4 regions of the Aquisalimonas sp. APHAB1-3 genome follow, and region 2 is predicted to be linked to each of the others. Evidence: predicted binding sites of a transcription regulator. Region 2 holds the regulator's gene; each other region holds the start of a gene.
The links. The regulator FNR, encoded in region 2, switches genes on or off when oxygen is low (the NO sensors DNR and NnrR bind a similar motif). The targets are predictions, from matches to a motif close to TTGATNTANATCAA.
Positions count from the first base shown of each region.

Region 1: ACNSTU_RS17285 (RrF2 family transcriptional regulator) is a predicted target of FNR. The motif match lies at 1,913-1,926, and genes of this name have one in related genera.
Region 3: ACNSTU_RS01245 (cytochrome ubiquinol oxidase subunit I) is a predicted target of FNR. The motif match lies at 2,634-2,647, and genes of this name have one in related genera.
Region 4: hmpA (NO-inducible flavohemoprotein) is a predicted target of FNR. The motif match lies at 1,924-1,937, and genes of this name have one in related genera.

Region 1 covers NZ_JBLWFT010000023.1:762-5,258, forward strand. The annotation lists gene ACNSTU_RS17275 (MBL fold metallo-hydrolase) at 1-634, opposite strand, end outside; gene ACNSTU_RS17280 (cytochrome c biogenesis protein ResB) at 700-1,260, opposite strand; gene ACNSTU_RS17285 (RrF2 family transcriptional regulator) at 1,381-1,845, opposite strand; gene ACNSTU_RS17290 (malate dehydrogenase) at 2,017-2,931, shown strand; gene ACNSTU_RS17295 (oxidoreductase-like domain-containing protein) at 2,928-3,122, shown strand; gene ACNSTU_RS17300 (histone deacetylase family protein) at 3,126-4,148, opposite strand; gene uvrB (excinuclease ABC subunit UvrB) at 4,270-4,497, opposite strand, start outside.
Region 2 covers NZ_JBLWFT010000001.1:917,383-921,879, reverse strand. The annotation lists gene ACNSTU_RS04315 (U32 family peptidase) at 1-453, opposite strand, end outside; gene ubiU (ubiquinone anaerobic biosynthesis protein UbiU) at 465-1,463, opposite strand; gene fnr (fumarate/nitrate reduction transcriptional regulator Fnr) at 1,533-2,309, opposite strand; gene ACNSTU_RS04300 (Crp/Fnr family transcriptional regulator) at 2,471-3,151, opposite strand; gene mobB (molybdopterin-guanine dinucleotide biosynthesis protein B) at 3,148-3,705, opposite strand; gene ACNSTU_RS04290 (carboxymuconolactone decarboxylase family protein) at 3,824-4,177, shown strand; gene ACNSTU_RS04285 (SirB2 family protein) at 4,186-4,497, opposite strand, start outside.
Region 3 covers NZ_JBLWFT010000001.1:269,756-274,252, forward strand. The annotation lists gene cydB (cytochrome d ubiquinol oxidase subunit II) at 147-1,148, opposite strand; gene ACNSTU_RS01245 (cytochrome ubiquinol oxidase subunit I) at 1,155-2,570, opposite strand; gene ACNSTU_RS01250 (M15 family metallopeptidase) at 2,695-3,321, opposite strand; gene ACNSTU_RS01255 (putative bifunctional diguanylate cyclase/phosphodiesterase) at 3,894-4,497, shown strand, end outside.
Region 4 covers NZ_JBLWFT010000003.1:22,202-26,698, reverse strand. The annotation lists gene ACNSTU_RS07050 (universal stress protein) at 1-73, shown strand, start outside; gene ACNSTU_RS07045 (class I SAM-dependent methyltransferase) at 93-707, shown strand; gene ACNSTU_RS07040 (cytochrome P450) at 717-1,865, opposite strand; gene hmpA (NO-inducible flavohemoprotein) at 2,083-3,258, shown strand; gene ACNSTU_RS07030 (DUF2141 domain-containing protein) at 3,429-3,860, shown strand; gene ACNSTU_RS07025 (carotenoid oxygenase family protein) at 3,874-4,497, shown strand, end outside.

The sequences.
Region 1 (4,497 bases), on a different contig from region 2:
CCGTGAAAAGCCGGGTGCTGTCTGGCAACGCCAGGATCTCCTGCATGCTGTCCCACAGACGGCCGGCATCCCCGCCCGGGAAGTCCGCCCGCGCCGTGCCGAAATCGGGCATGAAGAGCGTATCGTGGACGAACGCGGCGTCGCCGATCACGTAGGTCACCGACGCCAGGGTGTGCCCCGGCGAGAACAGAACCCGCCCCTCCAGGTTGCCCACACGAAATGTATCGCCGGCAGCAAACAGCCTGTCCCACTGGGAGCCGTCGGTGCCAAGCCCGTCACCGAGGTTGTAGAGCTTCTGCCACAGCCGCTGGACATCGGTCACATGGGCGCCGATCCCAGTGGGCGCGCCGAGCTTGTCGTGCAGATAACCCGCGGCGGAGAAGTGATCGGCGTGCGGGTGGGTATCCAGAATCCACTCAACCTCCAGTTCTTCCCGGCGGACATACTCCAGCAGGGCGTCGGCGGAGTGGGTACTGGTGGCTCCGGACTTCTCCTCGAAGTCGAGCACTGGATCAATAATCGCGCAGCGCCCGGTCGCGGGATCACTCACCACGTACTGGATACTGAACGTGCGCGGTTCGAAGAATCCGGCGACGACCGGAGCGCCTTCGGAGATGCGGCTGATCTGAGACACGGACTTAACCCTCGAAAATCAATTTGGTTATAAGATTATAACCCAATGATCTTACGCTTCGGAAGTCATTTCCGCCCCGATCCTGCGGGCCGGCCCAGACGGTCGGCGAGCGCCTGAAACTCGCTACCGAACAAACTGCTGCGGCGCTGCTCCCACCCGGCCAGCAACCAGCTCACCCGCTCACCATCCTCCTGCTGCAACCGGAGCCACACGCGCCGATGACGAACGTAGAACATCAACCCCAGGCCAATCACGAGCATCAGCGCGCCCGCGTAGACGACGCCTTCACCCGGGGCGCGGGTGATCTGCAGTCCCGTGGCCTGACGGTGGTCGAAGTCGCGCAGCTCCGGGAGCAGCGGCGCGCCGTAACCCGGCAGCACCATCAGCACGTCCATGGCATCGCTGAAGAAGCGGCGATCGGCTTCGCCCATATCGGCCGGTGACACTGTACTTCCGTACTCCCGCTCGAGCACGCCGACATAGGCCTGCAACAGTGCTGCATGAAACGCATCCCGCATCAGCCCACGCACCACCTCGCCGGCATCGTCCGCCAGTCCGCCCTGACGCACCAGGGCGTCGATGCGCGCCTCCACCGCAGGCAATCCACCCTTGAGCAGCTCACCCACAAGGCTCCGGGCAACGCCGGCCAAATAGGGCGCCAGACTGGCCTGGCTGCCCTCCGCTCCCCATCGTGCCGTGGCTCTACATCGGGGTCTTCACCGCCATCCTGGGCCTGCGCGCCGCCTTCATCGCCCGGACACGGCGCTAGTGTTCTGAAGCCCCAGCAACGCGCCCAGCCGGTCCGGCTCGGCAAGCATGTCCGCCAGTGTGTAGCGGTCCAGCACAGCGTAGAAGGCCTCCATGGCCTCGCCCATCGCCTGGTGCAGCGGGCACTCGGGCTGCAGCGGACACTCCTGGTCGCCGTTGGAGTCCAGGCAGGCGTTGACCTGATCCTGCGCTTCGGTCACTCGGGCCACATCGCCGAGACGGATCTCGTGGGGACTCGCCCCCAGGCGAACACCACCGTGCTTGCCGCGGGTGGACGCGACAAAACCGTTCTGAACCAACTTCTGCATCACCTTCATGAGGTGGTTCCGGGAGATGGCGTAGTCTTCGGCAATACGGCCGATGGTCACAAGCTCTCCCCCCTCCAGCAGCCCCATGTAGATCAGTGCGCGAAAAGCGTGGTCGGTGTGGCGGGTCAGACGCATGCTTGGCCTCGATAAATGCCTGCAGAATATCTATTTCGATAGACTACAGAGCACCCAATCCGGCGAATTGATTTATATCAATCATGAGCCAGGCGGTGCTGACTCGGGGTGTTCGCCCCGTCGGTCACGCCGGGGCTATCATGAAACCTGGCCCCGCAGCCCGGAGCATCCATGAAGATCGGCATCATCGGCACCGGCCGTGTCGGCTCGTCGCTGGCTTACACGCTGGTCGCCCGTGGCCTGGCCGAAGAGCTGGTGCTTTACAACCGCAAGCCGGAAGTCGCCGTGGGCGAGGCGCTGGACCTGGAACACGCCCTGGCGTTCACCCAGCGGCGCATGGCTATTCGTGCAGGTGATGTAGACGCGTTCACCGGCGCAGACGTAATCGCCCTGTGCGCGTCGCGCCCCCTACCGGAGGGGGCCACGGATCGGCGCCTACTGGGGCCGCAGAACGTCGCCCTCGGCCGGGAACTGTTACCGGCCTTTGCCAGGGTGGCACCGAACGCCAGACTGGTGGTTCTCTCCAACCCGGTGGACGTGCTCACGTATTACGCGGTGGAGCACACCGGCTTCCCGGCCGAACGGGTCCTGGGCTGCGGCACGCTGGTGGACTCAGCCCGATTCCGGGCGATGCTCTCCCGAGAGATCGGCGTCAACCCGTCCGACCTGCGCGCTTACGTGATGGGCGAGCACGGGCCGGCCCAGTTCCCGGTGATGAGCTCGGCCCAGGCGGGCGGTGAACGCCTGGCGGATACGCCGGCGCGTCAGGCCATGTTCCGGGACGTGGTGAACGCCGGCATCACTATTCTCAAGAACAAGGGCTACACCAGCCACGCCGTCGCCATGGCCGGCTCGCTGCTGATCGAAGCCATCGCCTTCGATACCCGGCAGACGTTTCCCGTCAGTCAGCGCCTGAACGGCTATCTCGGGGAGCGGGACGTGGCCCTGAGCGTGCCCGCCGTGGTCGGTACCAACGGCGTGGAGAAACTGCTGCAACCGGAAATGAACGACAAGGAGCGGCAGGCGTTTCGCGACGCCGCGGGCAGTGTCCGCGAGTCGCTGCGCTTTGCCGCGGAGGCGGGATGAGCGACGCCGACAGGCGACCGGAGCCGCCCCACCCCATGGCCTGCTGCCAGGGAAACTGCGTGCCCTGCGTCTTTGACCTCCATGAGCAGGAACTGGAACGCTGGGAGCATCGCCGGGCGGAGCGCGCCAGGCAGCAGCTCACGTCCAACGGCCGATCGCCGCTGGACGTGCTGCGCGAACGGATGCGGTGAGCGTCACCGCACCGCCTGGAGCCCGGAGAAGAACTGCCGCGTGTTTTCGGTGAGACTTTCCAGGTGGTACCCGCCTTCCTGCACCACCAGCACGGGCACATCAACGCCACCGACCGTGCGCGCGAGCCGGTTGAAGCCCTCCTGCGTGACCGCCACCTTGGCCTGCGGGTCGTGCTCATAGATATCGAACCCGAGAGTGACGATCAGGAGATCCGGCTCGTAGACCCGGATGCTGTCCATGGCCGTGTGCAACCGGTCGAAAAAGGCCTGTTCGGGGGAGCCGTGCGGAATGGGCAGATTGATGGTGTAGCCGTAGCCGGCGCCTCTGCCGCGCTCGTCCTCGTGGCCGCTGACCACCGGGTAGAAGTTGGTGCTGTCGCCGTGGATGGAGATGTAGAGCGTATCGTCACGATCGTAGTACAGATCCTGGATGCCCTGACCGTGGTGCATGTCCGGGTCGAGAATGGCGATCCGCGGGAAACGCTCACGCAGGGCTTCCGCGGCGATGGCGGCGTTGTTGAGATAGCAGAAGCCACCGGCGGCATCGAACCGCGCGTGGTGTCCCGGCGGCCGGCACACGGCGTAGGATTCGCGGGCACCCCCGAGCAGGGCGTCGGCCGCGCTCAATGCCGTCTGCGCCGACCAGTACGCCGCCTCCCAGGTCTTCTCGCCGATGGGGCAGCTGCCGTCGGCCTGGTAGCAGGCGGACTCGGCAAGAATCCCCCGCAATGGGTTGGGTGAGCGCACGAAGACGTTGGACATCACCTCGTCGCCCCAGTCGTCCGGGACCTCCTTCCAGCGGCGGTGAGCGCTTTCCAGAAAACGGAGGTAGCCGAAGTCGTGGACGCGGTTGATGCCGCGCATGCCGTGATCGGCCGGCCGCTCCACGGCCACGTCCACCGCATCCAGCCCCTTGAGGATGTGTCCGGTTCGCTCCGGAATCTCCAGCGGCGTGCGCATCTGCCCGCGGGACAGGTAGCTCCGGGGGATATGGCCATCCTGCGTCGGATCGAAAAAGGCTTTCACGTCGGCACCCCATTCATGTAATGACACAATACTGAAGCGCCCTTCGTACCATAGAGACGGCAGTAAAAGGAACACTCCGGCACAGCCGAGGGCGCAACAAAGCCCCGGCTGTCGGGCGTGTTCAGGCAGTCTTCACGTCCGGACGGTCCAGGGCGTAGTGCTCCAGCTTGCGGATTTCGTCGCGCAGCTTGCCCGCCTCCTCAAACTCCAGGTTACGGGCGTGGGCATACATCTCCTGCTCCAGCTCCTTGATGCGTTTCACCGCCTGGGCCGGAGTCAGTTCGCCGTATTTCGCCGTCTCCTCGGCAACCCTGGCCTGCTTGCTCAACGGCTCCGGCACGCCCGCGCC
Region 2 (4,497 bases):
GGTGGCGCCATCCAGCTCCAGGGGCATGACCCAACGCCTCATGCCGAGGTCCCTTAGCGCCAGCAGGGCGTGGCTGTTGTAGATGTTCAGGAACGGCCCGCCCGTGAAGGGCAGGCCCTGCTCCCGGAGAATCTGCACCGCCGCCATGTCGTTGGCCTCCACCAGGAACTCGCCGTTCAGGCACATGCGGCGCACCATGCCCATTTCCGAACGGGCCTCGACAAGAGTGAGCGTGGACAGCACCACCTCCTTGCCGGCGGCAGCCAGTTCCCGCCCCAGGGCGATCCAGTCGTCGGGGCGCAGTTCCCTGCGCTTGGCACAGACCGTCTCGCCGAGATAGACGGAATCCGCGGCGCTTGCGCCGATACGCTCGTAGAACGCCAGGGTGTGTGCCCGTGGCCAGAAGTACTGGCAGGGGCCGATCGCGATCCGCGGTTTCGTGGTGTCAGTCATGGTGGTCGTTCTCACTGCCAGGAGCGGCTGTAGGCGCCAAGGGTGGTCTGGCTGCCCTCGGAGAGCGCGGAGAGCCGTGCCTTCTCCCCGGGCTCCGGCGCATAGGCGTCCGGGGCGGTCAGGCAGCGGTCGATGGCCTGGCGCCACACCGCGGCCACCTGGCGTATGTAGCCTGGGCTGCGCTGCCGCCCCTCCAGTTTGATCGCGGTGATTCCGGCGCGGTGGAGTTCTGGCAGCAGATCCAGTGTATTCAGGCTCGTGGGGGCCTCCAGGGTGTGATCCGTGCGGTCAGCCACGGTGAAACGCCCCTTGCACAGGGTGGGGTACCCCGCCTTCTCGCCCGCGGCGAAGCGGTCGATGAGCACGCCGTTGAGGCGTGAGCTCAACGTGCCGTCCGCGGTTTCGTCCCAGCGGACATGGCCGGCTGGGGAGCAGGCCCCGGCAGTGTTGGGCGACTCTCCGGTCGCGTAGGAGGAGAGCAGGCATCGCCCCTCGGCCATGATGCACAGTGAGCCGAAGCCGAAGACCTCCAGTTCCACCGGCGCGTCGGCGGCGATCTGCTGGACCTGGGCGAGGGAGAGTACTCGCGGCAGGACGGCGCGGCGGATGCCGAAGTACTCGTGATAGAAACGCAGTGCTTCGACGCTGGTCGCCGACCCCTGCACCGACAGGTGCCGAGGCAGGTCCGGGTACGTCCGCGCGGCGTACTCGAGCAGGCCGATATCGGCCAGGATGATCCCGTCGACCCCCAGTGCCGCCGCCTGATCCACTGCCGAGCGCCAGTGGTCCCACCCCTGGGGCTGCGCATAGGTGTTTACCGCGAGCAGGACACGCACGCCGTGGCCATGGGCCTCGGTGATGCTCTGGGCGAGCTGGTCAGGGGAGAAGTTCAGGCCGGGGAAATGGCGGGCGTTCGTCGCGTCACTGAGCCCCGTATAAATGGTGTCGGCACCGCTCTCGATGGCGACGCGCAGGGCCGTTGCGTTCCCTGCCGGGCAGACCAGTTCCATGATGTGCTCCCGTCGGAGTTGACTCCCGGGAGCTTGTCGTCCGAGTGGGTTGGCCCGCCTTGATCCGGATCAAGAGCGTTTGGGTATGCCGGCGTTCTTCTCCAGCGCCGAGGCACTGCTGCCGATGACCGCCCTGAGCGCGTCCATGTCATTCAGCGAGATTTCCCGGCCGTCGGCGGTGATCCAGCCGTTGTCCACGAAGCGGCGGAACAGCCGGCTGGTGGTTTCCGGCGCCAGCCCGAGGTAGTTGCTCAGCTCGTGGCGTGACATGGGCAGGCGGAAGCGGGTCGACGACAGACCCCGCCGGGCGAACCGGTCCGAGAGGCTGGTCAGCAGAATCGCCAGCCGCTGCTCTGCGGTGCGCCGGGCCAGGGCGTGGAGCATCTCCTGTTCGTTGAAGATCTCTTTGCTCATGATCCGCAGCAGCTGCCGATTGAGGCCGGGGATGTCTTCTGAGAGCCGCTCCAGCTCCTCGAACGGGATTTCGCAGATGCTGGTGGTCTCCAGCGCCGACGCCGTGGACGGATGCTCGCCGAAACTGATGGCATCCAGACCCAGCAGCTCGCCGGGCAGGTGGAATGCGGTGATCTGCTCTTCGCCGTCCTCGGAGATGGTCAGACTCTTGAGAGCGCCTGTGCGCACGGCGTAAATGGCGCCGAACGGCCGGCCCGAACGATACAGAACATCACCCCGCGCCAGCGGCTTGCGTCGCTCGACGATGCGGTCCAGCGCGTCCACGTCCGCACCCTCCAGTGCCACTGGCAGGCAAAGGTCGCTGAGGCTGCAGGTCCGGCACGCTTCCCGGATCTGGCGGATGTTGGGTCGGTTCATCGTCTGCTCAGCCATCGGTAGGACTCCTTCAACGTCCGTGCAGCGTCCTGGTGTTCGACCTCGCGCGAGGGCTGTTCCCTGTTATAACTTTGTGGTTATCAGTGTAACCGTTCCCTGTATTTCCACACACGATTCGGGTGGCCAGCGTGGATGCTCATGAGCGCCAGCACAGTAGTTCACGATAACGCGCGAAGGCCCTCCGGGTCATGCACGATGATCTCCCGGTGCCGCACTTCCAGTACACCCCGGGCGTTCAGTTCGTGGAGAATCCGCGAGAGTGTCTCCGGCGTCATCGACAGGCGCGAGGCGATGACGTGCTTTGGGGCCGGAAGTTGAACCGGCTCGCCCGGTAGCGGGCTGGCGCTTGCCTGGGTGAGCAGGTAGCGGGCGACCCGCGGGCGGGACTGCTGCAGTGTGAGCTGATCGATGTCCTCGAGACGGCTGTGCAGCCGCATGCTGAGGTCGGCCAGCAACGCCATGCAGGCGCCGGTGTCGTTGTCGAGCAGGGCACGGTAGTCGTCGTTGGGAATACTCAGCACCCCTGCCGGCTCGAGAACCTGAGCCGTGACTGGGTACTTGCGGGCGTCCATGAACATGACCGCCTCGGCGAAGGTTTCCCCCGGCCGGACCAAGTGCACCACCTTCTCCAGTCCCTCGGCGTTGGTGCGCGCCAGTTTGATCAGGCCTTCTTGAAGCAGGAAGAAATGCTGCGCCGGATCGCCCTGGTGGAACAGGATGGCGCCGGTTTGGTGGCGCACCCGGCGTACACGGCCAACCAGGCCGTCCAGTTCGCTGTTGGGGAGGTGGCGGAAGAGCGGATTGCTAACCAGCGCCTCGTGAATGCCGTCCTGTTTCATCGAGCCCCCGCGATCTCCTGCAGGATGAAGCGTGCCACGCCGTCCGGGTCGTTCATGGACAGCCTTGGCAGCGCCGTGTCCAGCGGGTGGTTTGCCGTGGTGGCCACGGCGATGATGGCGTCATCATTGTGGAACAGTGGTGGTCGGTCCCGCCCCGTCTCGCGCAGCAGCTCGATCTTCGGGAAGCGTTCGCCGCGAAAGCCTTCCACCAGCAGCAGATCGACGCTGTCCTGATCGAGGCGCGCGATCTCCTCAGCGAGTATCGGGTCGCGCTCTTCCTCCCGCTCCCGCATCAGAGCCCAGCGGCTACCGGAGGTGACCAGCACCTGGTCGGCGCCGGCCTTGCGCAGCTGGTAACTGTCCTTGCCCGGGTGATCCACGTCGAAAGCGTGGTGGGCGTGTTTCACCAGCGCCAGCCGCAGCCCGGCCTCACGCAGGCGGGGGATCACCGCTTCCAGCAGGGTGGTCTTGCCGGTGCCGCTCCAGGCGGCGAAACCGATGATGGGCCGGCGGCAGGTCTGCGGCCAGAGTGATTGATACGGGTAGCGTGGCATGGTCGCGATGCTGGTCATGGTGCCCTGGTTGCCTCACACTGTACGGGATTTGACGTGGCCGCCGGGAGGGCGGTCATTATACCGTTCCCAGCGGACGCGACTGACGAGGACTGGAATCATGGCGAACGAACTCCCCTCAGGTGCCGGTGATGTCGCCGAAGACTATCCGGAAATCTGGGATGCCTACAGCCGGCTCGGCCGCGCGTGCGCAGAGGCAGGGCCGCTGGACGAGCGGGACCGCCGCCTGGTGAAACTGGCCATGGCGATCGCCCTTGGCAGTGAGGGTGCGACCCACTCCCACGTCCGGCGCGCCCTGGATGAAGGGTTTACCGGCGACGAAATCCGCCAGGTAGCCCTGCTCGGCGTGCCCACACTCGGTTTCCCATCGTCCGTCGCCGCCCTGACCTGGGTGGAGGATATCCTCGAAGAGGAAGACGACGAGGACGATGTGGAAGAGGATGCGGACGACTGACCGGTGCCTCAGCCGAGCAGCGGCACCACGTCCTTCGTGACCGCCACCAGCATGATGTAGGCGAATACCAGGATGGCCGCGATCCAGGCGGCGAGCCTGGTCTGTTTTGTGCGTCCACGCTTGAGCGCCACCATGCCCAGCGCGATGTAGACCACCAGCCCCACTACCTTGGCCGTCACCCAGTCGTGGACGAACGGATACTGGGCGATGATCCAGATCAGCAGCAGCGCGCTGGCGAGCAGCACCGTATCCACCGCGTGGGGCACGATGCGCACCCACTTGCGTTGGAGCATGCTTGAATCCGCCAGCATCCAGATGCC
Region 3 (4,497 bases), 650 kb from region 2:
GGAGGCTCTTGGTGGCCCTGGATTGCCCTGCCAGCATGCCCGTCGCGGTGCAGACATCACATTGATGTGGATCAAATGCATGTTAATTAGCCGGAGGGGCGGTCGGTTACACCCCTCCGGCTGATGCGCCTCTCATCGTGGCGCCGTCAGTGGTACCCCTCGCCGGCGCGGACCTTGCCGCGGAAGACCCAGTAGGTCCACGCGGTGTAACCCAGAATCACCGGCGTGATGAACAGCACGCCCAGCAACAGGAACAGCTGACTCTCCGGTGCCGAGGCGGCGTCCCAGAACGTGTGTTCCGGTGGCACGGCCAGCGGCCACATGCTGATCAGCAGCCCCGCGTAGAAAGTAATGAACAGCGTCAGCGTGGCGATGAACGGAATCCCCTCGCGCCGCTTCTCGATGGCCTGCCACAGCCACGCCGCCGCGCCGAGGGTGACCAGTGGGAAGATCCACAGCCACTCGATGTTGCCGAGCCAGCGGTCCAGGACCCGCGCCTCCGCCAGCGGCGTCCAGATGCTGATGATGGCGAAGAACAGCATCACCGCGCCGAGCATCCAGCGTGCCACGCTGTAGGCCCAGGTCTGCAGCGCGCCCTCGGTCTTCAGGATCAGCCATGTGGCGCCGAGCAGGGTGTAACCGCACACCAGCGCCAGACCGGTCATGACCGTGAATGGCGTGAGCCAGTCGAGCGGGCCGCCCACGTAGGTGAACCCGTCCACCTCGAAGCCCTGGATGTAGGCGCCGACCACGGCGCCCTGGGCGAAGGAGGCCACCAGCGAGCCACCGAAGAAGGACCAGTTCCACAGGTACTTCGAGCGGTTCGCCTTGAAGCGGAACTCGAACGCCACGCCGCGGAAGATCAGGCCGGCGAGCAGCAGGAACACGCCGATGTACAGCGCCGGCAGGAACACCGCGTAGACCAGCGGGAAAGCCGCCAGCAGCCCGGCGCCGCCAAGAATCAGCCAGGTCTCGTTACCGTCCCAGACCGGGGCGACGGTGTTCATCATGGTGTCCCGGGCCTCCTCGTCCGGGGCGAAGGGGAAGAGAATCCCCACGCCCAGGTCGAAGCCGTCCATGAGCACGTACATGAACACGCCCAGGCCGATGATGCCGATCCAGATCAGAGTCAGGTCAATCAGTTCCATGGTCATCTACCTCCGCACGCCTTCCGGAGCCGCGCCGTCGTCAAAGCTCGTGTCCACGGCGGAGAACGGGCGCTTGGGCCGTCCTTCCGACGCCTCGGGGGTGCCCTCCAGGGCTTCCGGTCCGGCCTGGATCAGACGCACCAGGTAGTAGAGCCCGGCGGCGAAGATCACCGCGTACACGGCGATGAAGCCGATCAGGCTGAACAGCGCCATCCATCCAGTGAGAGAAGGTGTGACCGCCTCGGAGGTGCGCATGATGCCGTGAATCACCCAGGGCTGGCGGCCGATGTCGGTGACGAACCACCCGGCCAGCACGGCCACGAAGGGCAGCGGGATCATCCAGGTAAACACCCGCAGCAGTCGCGGCGAGTCGAACAGCCGTCCGCGCAGCCGCTGCACCAGGCCCACGGCGGCCACGGCGATCATCAGCAGGCCGATGGCCACCATCACCCGGAAACTCCAGAACACCCAGCCCACCGGCGGCCGGTCCTCCGGTGCCCACTCCTTCAGGCCGGGCACTTCGCCCTGCAGGTCGTGGGTGAGAATCAGGCTGGCCGCGTTGGGAATGGCGATCTCCAGGTAGTTGCGCTCGTTGGCGGCGCTGGGGATGGCGAACAGGATCAGCGGTGCGCCCTGTTTCGTCTCCCAGGCCCCTTCCATGGCGGCAACCTTCTCCGGCTGGTGTTCGAAGGTGTTCAGCCCGTGCAGGTCGCCGACCACGAGCTGTGCCGGGGCGATGAAGGCGAGCAGGACCACGGTCATGCCCAGCGCCTTCCTGTTGATTTCCGGCGCCCGCCCGCGCAGCAGGTACCAGGCGCTCACCCCCGCCACCACGAAGCCGGCGGTCAGGAACGACGCCAGTGCCATGTGGAAGAAGCGCGGCCACAGAGACGGGTTGAAGATGGCCTCGCTCCAGGAGGTGACGTAGATCAGCCCGTCGCGCATCTCGATCCCGGCCGGAGTCTGCATCCAGCTATTGGCGGAGAGAATCCAGAACGACGAGATGAACGTGCCCAGCGCGACCATGCAGGCGGCGAACAGGTGGACCCCCTTGGGCACCTTGTCGCGTCCGAACAGCAGCACGCCGAGGAAGGTGGCCTCCAGGAAGAAGGCGGTGACCACCTCGTAGCTCAGCACTGGCCCCAGGAAGTTCGCCGAGGCGTAGGAGAACGCACTCCAGTTGGTCCCGAACTGGAACGCCATGACGATGCCGGAGACTACCCCCATGCCGAAGATGACGGCAAAGATCCGCGTCCAGAACCGGGACAGCCGCGCGTAGACCGGGTTCTCCGTACGGTAGAAGAGGCCTTCCAGCGTGGCGATATACGCCGCCAGCCCGATGGTGAAAACCGGAAACAGGGCGTGAAACGACACCACGAAGGCGAATTGAATGCGAGAAAGAAGCAGTGGATCCAGTTCCATGACGGCCGTGCACTCCACAGTTGAAGGACGGCTGTATTCTGCAGTGCGTCATGGCGCCCGTTGTTGATGTAGATCAACCGAAGGGGTAGTCCTTTCGAGGTAGGCCGGTTTCAGGTAGTGGAGCTCACTCGCCGCGCTGAAACATCCAGTGCCAGGGCTCGAAGATCAGCCCGTTGTCGTTGTCTTCCGGGTAGGAGAGGGCGAAGCAGAACTCGTCCGCGCGGGCTTCGAGCCAGGCGAAGGCGTCTGTCTCGGCGAACTCGCGGGTCAGTCCGGGGCCGCCCGGCGTGGCGATGTCGATGGCATCACCGGTGTGGTGCTCGCTGTGCCCCGGAGCCGCGCTGGTGCGCAGAATGGCGTCAATGGCCCGGCCGTTGTCCAGGCGCCGGTTCAGCAGCGTGGTCTGCTGGAAGACGCTGCGGAACGTGGAGGCCGGGAACAGCTCCACGCCGTCCATGCGCGCTGCCGCCTGCATCCGTAGCCAGGCCCGGGCCGCGTCCGGGCTCATGAAAAAGGCGCCGCGGCGCTGGTCGATGGCGATCAGGTGCAGCGTCTCGGCCTGCGGCTGCAGCGGTAGCCCGGTGCGCTCAACGTAGTCGGATGGGATCTCCAGCTGGCGGTGCAGCCCGTGGATCAGCGCCTTGTATGCGTTGTCCGGCGCCTCCAGGGCGGGCGCGCCGCAGCGGCCGTCCGCATGGAGCAGCGCCGGTGCAAGCAGGGCGATCAGCAGAAAGGGTCTCCAGTTCGTCATCTGGCCAGTATCCGCCCAAGCGGGCTGTGGGGTCCGCGAACGCAATCACGGATGGGATCGCCCGCTTACGGGCGCCTTCAGCTCTGGTGCGACATGCCGGCACCATCCCGTGGGTGCTGCGTGCAGAAAGGCGTTGTTAACCGGTGGTTGTTCTGCAAGTCTATGGGAAAAGGGCTCAATCCATAATACGAAAACCAACGGAAACATGAGCCGGTTTGTGCGGGAAGCACAATACCGATAACAAGCTGAGACAAGAAGGTTCGCCAGGGGCCGTTTCGCGTTTTCCAGGGGTGACAGGCGCGTATCCGGGAGCGGCGTTCCGGGAGGGGGCGGTTTGGACGCGGAACGGATGGCCTTGCCGCGGCTGGCGCGATGGACGGATGGTGCATTTGTCAGCCTGCTGCTGATCGCGCTGCTGCTCCTTGCAGCACTTTGGACTGTTGTCCTCGATGGCGGGACGCCCTCGGCCTACGCCCATTTCATGTACGCCCCCACCATTCTTGCCGCCTACCGCTATCGCGCCGTCGGTGGTGCGCTGTGCGGGTTCCTCGGAGGCTTTTTGGTGGGGCCGGTTGCCCGCCTGGATTGCCACTGGCGACCCCGCCACAGAGCTGAGCTGGCTCGTGCGAGCCGCCTGGATCAGCGTGGTCGGCTTCACGCTGGGCGCGCTGTTCGGATACGCGAGCCGACAGGCCGGGCTGCTGGAGCGGCACTGGCACACGGACAACGGCACCGGCCTGCCGAACCTCCCGGGCCTCAGGCGCCTCATGGCCGTGGCGGATCGCAACAACGACGCCGGCGATGACCGCGACGTGATCGCCACGGCGTTCAAGGTGGTGAACTACGACGCCCTGGTGGGGAGTTTTGGCTATCAGGGGGCCGACGAGATCATGCGCGCCCTCGGGCAGCGGGTGTCGGACGGGCTGCCGGACGCTGCGATGCTCGGACGCACGGCCCCGGATGATCTGGTGGCGCTGGAGCGCATCGCGCGCGGCGGCGACGCCTCGGTAAAGCCGCAGAGCCTGCCGTCGACACTCGAGATCGGGCGCATGCAGGTGTACGCCGATATCGCCCTCGGGTCGGCCAGGGCCGCGTTCCCGCTGGAGTCGCCGGATGAACTGCTGCGTCAGGCGTCGGCCGCCGCCGGTAGGGCGCGGGATCGCGGGAGACGGATGG
Region 4 (4,497 bases), on a different contig from region 2:
GGAGTTTCTGCTGGGGAGCATCAGCCAGCGCGTGCTGCATGCGGCGCATTGTCCGGTGACGGTGGTCCACTGAGCCTTCAAGGGAGTCGGTTATTCGAAGCCTCATCTACGACACGTTGATCCTCAGACTCACCGCCCGGTGGTATGCGGCGGTGCTGGAGCGCCTGCCCGACGATGCCGCGCTGCTGGATGTGGGCATCGGCACGGCGGGTGCGTTACGGGCAAACGCAGAGCTGGTGCGGCGGAAGCGCCTGCACGTGACCGGCATCGACATCGACGCCGACTACATCGCGCGGGCGCAGCGAACGCTGCAGCGCTCGGGCCTGCAGGACCGGGTCGAAGCGCGTCTGGAGTCCGTCTACGATCACCGGGGCGGCCCGTACGACGCGGTTTATTTCTCCGCGAGCTTCATGCTCCTGCCGGAGCCCGAACGGGCGCTGCGCCACTGCTGCACGCTGCTGAAACCGGGAGGCCGCATCTATTTCACCCAGACCATCCAGCAGACGCCCTCCCGCGCCATGGAAACCCTGAAACCGCTGTTGAAGCGCTTCACCAGTATCGACTTCGGTCGGGTGACCTACGAAGGCGCCTTCAAGGCGCAGATCCGTGACGCCGGGCTGGATCTGGAGGCCTTTGCGACCCTGGCGCGGCACGGCAGTCGGGCATCGTGTCTTGCCGTGGCCGTGCCACGGGCGCGTTCTGGCTGATTGCCGGGCTCAGCAAAGGCGAACCGGCAGGGTTGCGTACCCACTGCCCGGATAGCGGGCCAGGCCGGGCGGGTCGTCCTGCTGCAGATCGATGTTCTCGCTGTGGGCCAGCAGCTCCTCTATGACCACGCGCATCTCCAGCCGCGCGAGCGGTGCGCCGGGGCAGACGTGAATGCCGGCGCCCCAGACGAGGTTCGCGGACTGGTCCCGGTCAATGCGGAACTGCTCCGCGTCCTCGAAGGCGTCGGGGTCGCGGTTCGCCGCCACCCAGTTGAGTGTCAGTGTGTCACCCGCCTCAATGCCCCGGCCGTGGAGATCTACACCGGACGTGGCCCGGCGCCGGTTGGTCACCAGCGGGCAGTGCAGGCGCAGCAGCTCTTCGTTCGCGTCCTCGATGCGTGCGGGATTGTCCCGCAGCAGGGCCTGCAGACCGCGATCGGTGGCGACCCCGTGCACGAGAATGCCCAGCGCCGCCGCCAGCGTGCCCACTTCCCCCATGGTCCAGTTGCGGAGAATGGATGCGATTTCCTCGTCGGTTAACGGCTTGCCATCCACCCGCTCGGCCATGAGCCGGCTGGTGACGTCCGGGCCGTCGGAGGCCTGGCGGCGCTGCTCGATCATGGCGAAGACGTAGGCCCGGAACTCGTCGGCGATCTCCGCGAGTGCGTCACGGTCCTGCGCACCCGTGGCTTCCAGGTTCCGCTGCGTCCACTGCCGTAACGGCTCATGGAACGGCTCCGGCCACCCCAGGAACGCGCACTGGACCCGGACCGCGAAAGGCTGCGCGAATGCCTGCATGAAATCAGCGGCGCCCCGGGAGCGCAGCTGCCCGGCGAGATCGCGGGCAATGGCGCGGCAGGTGGGCTCGAATGCCGCCATGGCGGCCGCGTCGAAGTAGGGTTCGATGATGCGCCGGTAGGCCGTGTGCTCGGGCGGGTCCATGCCGTTCGGCACGGAGAGGTGCTGCGACACCTGATTACTGAACGTCTCGTGGTCGCGCAGGACGCGGTGAATGTCGCGATTGCGGAACAGCGTCCAGCCCATCTTCTTGCTGTGGGCAACCGGGCACCGTTCACGCATGCCGTCATAGGCGGCGCGCTGATCGCGCTGGACGGCGTCGGATTCAGGTGACCAGTCGGCGTTCGGGGAGTGGGTCATGGAGACCTCCGAGCGGCAGGATGTCCGCAGAGGCTACTCGGCGACCGACTGGGCGGCCTTGATGAAGATCAACACCGCGCCCGTGCCAGCCCGCGTAGGGTGGACCTTCAGGTCCACCAACCCCGCCTTTCCCTTGACATCGATCAAGACGAAACCACCCATCATAAATATAGAGTTTGATATACATGTTTAGTCACGGAGTGAGGCAGGAACGATGTTGACCGACGCGCAAGAAGCGATCATCGAGCAGACGGCGCCCGTGGTCGCCGAGCATCTGGAGGCGATCACGCAACGGTTCTATCCGCTGATGTTCCAGCGGTACCCGGACGTCATGGCGTTCTTCAACCAGAAGCACCAGGGCAGCGGTGACCAGCCGCGGGCGCTGGCGCAGGCCGTGCTGGCCTACGTGCAGCTCCGCAAGACGCCGGGCGCGGCCGACGGTGCGCTCTCGACCGCCGTGCACAAGCATGTCTCCCTGGGCATCCAGCCGGAGCATTATCCGATTGTCGGCGAATGCCTGCTCGAGGCGGTGGCGCAGGAGCTGGGAGATGCCGTCACGCCCGAGGTGGTGGATGCCTGGGGCGCCCTTTACCAGGAGCTTGCCGATCTGCTGATAGCGGTGGAGGAGCAGTACTACAGCGCGTTTGCCAGTCGGCCCGGCGGGTGGCGTGGGCTGCGGCGTTTCCGCGTGGCCCATCGGCGGCGGGAGAGCCGGGTGATCACATCGTTCGAACTGGAACCGGAAGACGGCCGTCCCGTCGCGGATTTCGAGCCGGGGCAGTACGTGGGAATGCGACTGGTCATCGACGGCGAGCCGGTCTACCGCCACTTCAGCCTGTCCGCGCCACCCAACGGCCGCAGCTACCGGGTGTCCATCAAGCGTGAGCCGGACGGCTACGTCAGCCGCCACTGGCACGAATCCATGGACGTGGGCGACACCGTGGACCTGCTGCCGCCGGCCGGCGAGTTGACGCTGGTGCCCGGGAACGACCCAGTGGTGCTGGTCAGTGGTGGTGTCGGTCAGACGCCGCTTCTGCCCATTGCGCACCGCGCCCTGGAGCACGGGCGCGAGGTGGTTTACATCCACGCCGCGCTGAGCCCGGACCATCACGCCCTGGCCGACGATGTGCAGGCCCTGTGCGCCAGGCATCCGGACCGGATGCGCGCCGTCACCGTTTACGAGGAGGCGGCAGACGACGCCGGTGCGGACCATATCGGGCGCGTCGACCGCTCTCTGCTGGCCCGGTACGCGCCCGATCTCGAGGCACAGTACTATTTCGTCGGCCCCGGTGGCTTCATGACCGCCGTGAACGAGGGTCTGGCCGCCCTGGGCGTGCCCTCGGAGCGGCGTCACTACGAGCGCTTCGGCCCGTCACGCCCCCTGGCCGGCTAAGGGGATTTGCGCCGTGCCCGACCGGCCCGCGTGCGCGGGATGACCCGTTCATCCTGCGCACGTGCGGCCCATCGCTGCCTGCCGCATCCCGTCGCATAACCCGCGCCTCCGCACCATCACCCCCGCGAGACTGGCATCACCAACACAGCCAGCCCCTTGCGGAGGACGCCATGACCATCACAACACGCACCACCATCGGTTTGATTCTGGGCCTGGGACTCACCGCTGCCCACGCCACCGACCTGCGAGTCACCGTCGAGAACGTCGAGCCGGATACCGGGCACCTGATGGTGGCCCTCTACGATGACGAGGCGGCTTTCGACGCGCGCGACGGAGCCGTGGAGGAGATCCGCAAGTCCGTGGATGGCGAGTGCGTCGTGCTTACCTTCACCGGCGTGAGCGCCGGCGACTACGCCATTGCGGCCTTCCAGGATCTGGATGGAGACGGTGAACTGAACACCAACCTCGTGGGCATGCCCCGTGAGCCCTGGGGCTTCAGCCGGGACGCCTCGGGCGGGATGGGGCCGCCGGATTTCGGCGACGCCGCATTCACGGTGGACGGCGATGCCGTGGACATGTCCATTCGTCTCAACCGGCCGTGATGAGGAGGTCATCATGAATCGCAGGGATTTCATGCGTTTGATGGGCTTGAGCGGCGCCGGGCTGGTTCTGCCCGGCTCAGTGACCCACGCCCTCGCCGGTGAGGCGGCGATGCCGGACTGGCACCTGGGGTTTCAGAACCCACGTGCCGAGGAGCTGCACACGCCGTCACTCAAGCTGGACGGCAGGTTGCCGAAGGCCCTGACAGGCACGTTCTACCGCAACGGGCCCGCACGGCACGCGTTGGGTGACCGACGCTACAGCCATTGGTTCGACGGGGACGGCATGGTTCACGCATACCGCCTTGGGGATGGCCGCATCAGCCACCACGCGCGCTTCGTGGAGACGCCCAAGTACATCGCCGAGACCCGTGCCGGGGCGTTCCGCCGCCCGGCCTTCGGCACAGTGTTTCCGGATGCGGAGCGTGCAGCCAGCCCCGATGCCATCAATGTGGCCAATACCAACATTCTGCCCTTTGACGATCGGTTGCTGGCCCTGTGGGAGGGAGGTTCGGCCTGGGAGGTGGACCCGGAAACTCTGGCCACCGGCGACCGGGTGACCTGGAGTGATGACCTGGCGGGCGCGCCGTTCTCCGCCCATCCAGCAGTGGACACCGACGGCACCCTGTGGAACTTCGGT